DNA from 2 places in the Priestia veravalensis genome. Region 1 is predicted to be linked to the other one. Evidence: riboswitches for the same ligand, from Rfam matches in the RefSeq annotation. Region 1 holds a riboswitch; the other holds the start of a gene.
What was found. A riboswitch is a leader RNA that binds a small molecule or an ion and turns the genes downstream of it on or off. The one in region 1 is predicted to bind FMN.
Positions count from the first base shown of each region.

Region 1 (3,413 bases):
TCTAATTCGAGCTACTTCTTTTAATGATTTTCCTTTTTGTAACCACTCGTACGTTTTAACTGTTGAAGCCGTTAGTGGCACAGTCATATGTACGTCCTGTATAAATTGTTGAAGAACTGGAAATTCACTTCGACATTCGCTAATTTGCTCAATGATTTGATGAACGACGCTGATCATTAATAAATGAACGTAGTGTTCGTTCATCTTATAATATTCAGCAAGCTGACTTTTGGTTAAACCAATTCGCTTATATCCACTCAGATGTTGAACAAACACATCAGCGTTTTGAGAAGAACATTTCGTTAAAATACATTTTAATTCATTAAACAAGCGTTTGGCCAACTCTTCTCTTGAATACGACTGAGAAAATAAATAAGCTTTCACCCATTGAATGATCTCAGGATCTTGGGTGATTGGCAAAAATCCCTTTTGAAAATACTGTAGATTAGAGATTGTTTGAATGAACAAGGTCAGCCTCGATAAAAATAATTGTGTGCTACTCGCAAATTGCCAACCGCTAAGCTTAGCTGGCAGAGGCCATTCACGTAATTGTTGGTGAAGTGCCTCTTCACCCTTGCTTGTTAGCATATATTTTTGATGGTCCACTTCTTTAATGAATTGATGAGAAGTAAGCTCTTTTACGTATAGAGAAAATGTTTCTTTTTTCAAGTAACTAAATGATTGAAATAAAAAAGACAAGCCAAAGATTTTACCGTCTTGAATTGTTTGCGCTGATTTTTTCCCAGTTACTATATGATAAATCCCGTAAACTGTTCGTTCACCTTTTAGTTGTTGCATACTATATAGCATAACGGTTTGAATATAGTTCACAATCGTCAACTTCCTTTCTCTTTTCATTTTACCAAAACTTTAACAGAAAGCACCTTTTTGTCATTGCACGAATTGAGATGAACGAAAAAAGTGGCACTATAAGTCATGACAAACCCTTGTCTGATAAGCATTATCAATGACTTTTCTATTGAAAAGTTTTAAAAATCGTCTTACAATGGGTAAAGAGAAATTTCACGCTTATGTTGAAAAGAGATTATATAACACGAAATTTTCGAACACTTTACAGGAGGTCTTGTTATGCCAAAATATACAATTGTTGACAAAGATACATGTATTGCATGTGGAGCATGTGGAGCAGCAGCGCCAGATATTTACGATTACGATGATGAAGGAATTGCGTTCGTAACATTAGATGATAACCAAGGGATTGTGGAAGTTCCTGAAGAATTAGAAGATGATATGATGGATGCATTTGAAGGTTGCCCAACAGATTCAATCCGCGTAGCAGATGAGAAGTTTGACGGCGACTCTAACAAATTTGAATAAAAAACAATAAAAGACCTGTACATCCACGTACAGGTCTTTTTTCTATTTAAACAGCGACTCGCTTTGTAATCCAATATTTCATTTTATTAAATAAAACAACGAAAATTAAGCCAGTAATAATTCCTTTAATCATGTTAAATGGCAGAATGCCCGTTACGACTAGCTGACGTGTTTCCTCACTTGACAGCGCCGGTGACTGTAAGAAAAGCGTATATGCAGGTAAGAACACATAGTAATTTAAAAACGCCATTCCAACTGACATCACTACTGTTCCAACTACTAAACCTGTTGTAATACCTTTTGTATTTTTAAATTTATGAAACATAAGAGAAACCGGTAAGATAAACAATAGCCCTGCTACAAAATTTGCTAATTGGCCTACAGGGACGCCTGTTGCACTTCCTTGAATGAGATAATGCAGCAAATTTTTAATTCCTTCGACAATAAGACCTGCTACAGGACCAAAGATTAATGCAGCAAGCAGCGCCGGTACCTCACTAAAATCAATTTTTAAAAACGGTGGTATACCTGGTATTGGGAAGTTAAGCATCATTAATACATAAGACAAACCGCTTAGCATCCCTAGAATAACAAGCTTTTGTGTTTTCTTGCTATGTTCCATTTTCCTCTCTCCTTCTTGCGATCCATTCTTCCAAGAAGAAAGGTTCATTGCACATGCACTCCATAAAAAAACCTCAACAAATTTGTTGAGGGAAAATGCAGGCACATTCAATAAACGTTCAACACATTTGTTTTTGAACGTTTGAACCTCCACCTTCTCCCATCCAGACTTTACTGTCGGCTTTGGAATCACACCAAATCCTGCTCCACATTTAAAGAGCTCGCGGGCTTAAAACAATTTGTTTATCACCGCCGGTCGGGAATTACACCCTGCCCCGAAGATAGATCAATATTTAATGATGTTCACATTATATGATACCTTGAATTAAAAGTAAATCATTTGATACAAAAAATACTGCAATTCCGATTTCTTTTAGTCATTATTTTTTCATGATGAAAAAACAGCGCAATAACGAAAGATTGTCAGGTATTCTTTCACCGTACTTTCTTACATATAAAACTCCAAAAAGTACGTATTAAAAATATTTTCACAAAAATAAACCCGCTAAAATACCAAGTTTTTCACTAAAAATCCGAATATTAAGTAACAAATTAAAAATGAAAACGTTACCAATTGTGAACTTTTCTACAATCCAATTGACAGAATTTTTTTAACGTGATAAATTATCAGATATTTGAGTTGTGAAAGGGAGATGTTAATACATGTATGAAGTGTTAGTAGCTGATTCAATTAGCAATGAAGGTCTTGCTCCATTATTAGAAGCATCAAATGTTAATTTAACAAGAAAAAAAGTAACGGAAGTTGAAGATTTATTGCATACATACGATGCACTGCTTGTTCGAAGCGCAACGACTGTGACAGAAGACTTGTTAGACAAAATGAAGAATTTAAAGATTGTTGCTCGTGCAGGTGTAGGTGTCGATAACATTGATATTGAAGCATCAACTAAACGAGGCGTTGTTGTCATTAATGCCCCAAATGGAAACACTATTTCTACAGCTGAGCATACTTTTGCCATGATGGCTAGCTTAGTTCGCCATATCCCTCAAGGGAACATTTCCGTTAAGTCTCGCGAATGGAACCGATCAGCTTTTGTTGGTACGGAACTCAATCGCAAGCATTTGGGAATTGTTGGTTTTGGTCGTATCGGCTCTGAACTTGCAAAACGTGCGAAAGCCTTTAACATGACGGTACATGTATATGATCCATTTTTAACAACATCTCGTGCAGAAAAACTAGGAGTTGACCTCTTATCGTTAGATGATTTATTAGCAGTAGCTGATATTATTACTGTTCATACGCCATTAACGAAAGATACAAAAGGTTTATTGAATCGCGAGACGTTAGCCAAAACAAAGAAAGGCGTTTACTTACTAAATTGTGCACGAGGCGGTATTATTGATGAAGAAGCACTTGCATACTATTTAGAGATTGGTCACGTTCAAGGCGCTGCAATTGACGTATTTGAAGTAGAACCACCTACTGATAATCC
Region 1 is NZ_KQ758627.1:317,573-320,985, forward strand. Features, by position in the region: gene AS180_RS01625 (YpbB family protein) at 1-831, opposite strand, end outside; gene AS180_RS01630 (ferredoxin) at 1,090-1,338, shown strand; gene AS180_RS01635 (ECF transporter S component) at 1,385-1,960, opposite strand; FMN riboswitch at 2,108-2,246, opposite strand; gene serA (phosphoglycerate dehydrogenase) at 2,623-3,413, shown strand, end outside.

Region 2 (3,413 bases), on a different contig from region 1:
CTCAACCGTGTCATATCCCTGCTCTTGCAGTTCATATGCTTTTAATTTATTTATTAACCCAATACCTCTTCCTTCTTGACGCATATAAAGAAGGATTCCCGATTGTTCCTCTTCAATTTTTGACAGTGCTGCATGAAGCTGTGGTCCACAATCGCAGCGTTTGGATCCAAAAATATCGCCAGTTAAACACTCAGAATGAACACGAACAAGAACAGGTTCTTCGGGATTAATTTTACCTTTTACAATAGCTACATGTTCTTTATCATCAATTTTATTTGTATATCCAATCGCCTTAAAGTCACCAAAAGCAGTTGGTAATTGAATTTCTACCTCGCGCTTTACAAGCTCATCATGCTTGCGACGATATGCAATAAGATCTTTAATTGTAATCATTTTTAAGTCAAATTGCTCTGCGATCACAGCAAGGTCTGCCACGCGTGCCATAGTTCCATCTTCTTTCATGATTTCACAAATAACACCCGCAGGCTTACCTCCAGCAAGAAGTGCTAAGTCAACGGCAGCTTCTGTATGACCTGCACGTCGTAATACTCCTCCTTTTTTCGCAATTAAAGGAAATACGTGACCCGGTCTACGAAAGTCTGTAGCTTTAGCTTTATCATCAATTAATGCTTGAATGGTTGCCGAACGCTCATGAGCACTAATTCCCGTTGTTGTTGATACATGATCAACACTAACAGTAAAAGCTGTACCATGCATATCCGTATTGGTTGTTACCATAGGATTAAGCTCTAATTTAGCAGCAACTTCTTCTGTGATTGGTGTACAAATCAAACCTCGACCATGCGTTGCCATGAAGTTAACGATTTCGGGAGTAGTCGTTTCAGCTAGTGAAATAAAATCCCCTTCGTTTTCGCGGTCTTCATCATCACAAACAATAACCACTTTACCTTTTTTTAAATCATCAATTGCTTCTTCTACTGTGTGAAACATTTTTCTCACCTCTCTTTTAATTTGTAAACCCGTGCTTTTCGAGTAAACTTTGCATATTGGAAGGTTTCGGTGCAGGAGCAGATGAAGGTTTCATCATCATTTCTTTAATATATTTGGCTAACATATCACATTCAATGTTAACAACATCTCCTCGTTCTTTTCTTCCAATAATTGTTTCTTTGGCAGTATGCGGAATTAAAGAAATTGTAAAAGAATGATCTGTAACATTAAATATCGTTAAGCTTGTCCCATCAACAGTAACAGAGCCCTTTAACATCATATAATGACGAAGGCTAGGGTCTACCTTAATTTCATAATATACAGCATTGCCTCTTCGCTCTTTATTCACAATTGTACCGATACCATCAACATGCCCACTCACAAAATGACCACCAAACCGTCCATTTGCGCTCATCGCACGCTCTAAATTAACCTTTGAGCCCACGGTCAATAATTGGAGCGTACTCGCTTTGATTGTTTCAGGCATCACGTCAACGGTAAATCGATTAGTTGAAAATGAAGTCACTGTCAGACACACACCATTAACTGCAATACTGTCTCCTAGAGACACGTCCTGTAGGACAACACGTGCTTCAATGGTTAATACAATTGCTTCTTTTCCTTTGTTAATTTGTTTCACTTGACCAATTTCTTCAATAATTCCTGTAAACATTCTTTCACCTTCTTTCCCCATACAATGTACGCAAAAAGCCCCCTTAAACAAGTGTCCAAGGGGGTTGTTTTTAGAATCAGTGTATACAAAGCATCCACAAACAAGATAGCACTTAATAGCCATCTCACTTTGCGGTATACTAAATAAGCAGTTGGATATAACGGTTTTCTAAAAAAGCCATTACGCCTATGTAATCGCTACACATCCACTGTGCTCCTGATCCTTCTCCCATCCAGACTTTTACTGTCGGCTCTAGATTTTAACTAGATCCACCGTTATCGAAAAATACGAAAACGGGTCACGGGCTTAAAGGCATTGCCTTATCACCGCCGGTTGGGACTTACACCCGACCCCGAAGGATATTTATGTCGACAATATCTGTCGAATTTGACCTTATTATAGCAAAGCTTTAAACAGTTGTCACACTTTTTAACACATTTTCACTTAACTTACAGAGTTAACTTTTTTCTTTTTTGATACAGAGCATAACTAAAAGTGCTAATCCAATATAGCCGAAAATCGGATACAGCACCTTCAACAACTCTCCATACCCAACCTGTGCAACTAGAAAACATAGCGCAAAGATAAAGGCAAAAGCTCGCTGATTTGAGATTGGCAATATGGATTGAATCTGTCTAGCAATTCCAAATACATTTCCAATTAGTGTGGTGAAAATCTCTCCAAAAACTACTAGTAAAAAGAGCCAATTAACGAAAAGGCCAATATGTTTTACTACTTCACTCATTGGAATATCTAAATGGTATGCATACGGCAAGTTTGAAAGAGCTAAATGCGTTGCCACCATCATAAATGTTAAACCAATTCCTCCTAAAACCGCACCGTTTTTAATGACTTTTCTATCTTTCACTTCACTTCCTAAAGGAACAAGGACGGCTTGTGCTAATGCTAAATTAAGAGCCACATACAAAAAAGGACTAATCAGCCAGTTCCAATCCCCTTGAAAATGAACCGTTGACACTTGTAAAAATGAAAAATCAGGAGCGTGTGGAATAAAGATTAAAATTGAAAAAGCAAGCATCATTGGCACTACAAGTGAATTAACAAATAGTAACCCATTAATTCCTTTGGACACTGATATGTATGCTAAACCAATTGTAAGAAGCATACCCACCTGTGGCCAAAGTCCAAACTGTTCGGCTGCAATTGCTCCCGTACTCGCTAGCATAACGGATGTGACTCCAAACAAAATAATAATGGTAAATCCATTAATCAGCTTCCCCATAAATGTACCGAATAGATGCGTATTTAACGTTTGATAAGACGTTGCATCAATCGATTGTGCAATAAGCATCATTTTTGACCCTAACCAAATAAAGAACAAACCGCTAATTAAAATTCCGAATAAACCCATTGAGCCATACTGAGTAAAAAATTGAACAATTTCTTTACCCGTTGCAAACCCAGCCCCCACTACCGTACCGATATAGGTAGCAGCTACTTGTAGCGTCAGCTTCCATTTACTCAAGTTCTCCACCTCATTTTCTTGGAACTCACTATTTTTTATTCTTTATGACAACATGTCTTATCGCTCAGAAAAGCAGCTTGTACTAAACTATATGTAGAGGCAAAGTAAAAATGACGAATCTTTAAAAATGTAATCGCTTTATCTACCTGTTATAATCAAAGCGAATTTACTATCTAGTTCTTTTGAAAGGGTTGAAGGTATGCAATACATAAAGCTAGCGGAAGATTTAAAGTTTTCAAGAATTATTCATGGGTTATGGCGTTTAGCCGATTGGAACTTATCAACAAATGATACGCAAACTCT
Region 2 is NZ_KQ758688.1:14,966-18,378, reverse strand. Features, by position in the region: gene AS180_RS17490 (bifunctional 3,4-dihydroxy-2-butanone-4-phosphate synthase/GTP cyclohydrolase II) at 1-951, opposite strand, end outside; gene ribE (riboflavin synthase) at 968-1,624, opposite strand; FMN riboswitch at 1,841-1,988, opposite strand; gene AS180_RS17480 (YkvI family membrane protein) at 2,082-3,110, opposite strand; gene AS180_RS17475 (aldo/keto reductase) at 3,310-3,413, shown strand, end outside.
Region 2: another riboswitch for FMN. It lies ahead of ribE (riboflavin synthase); the one in region 1 lies ahead of AS180_RS01635 (ECF transporter S component).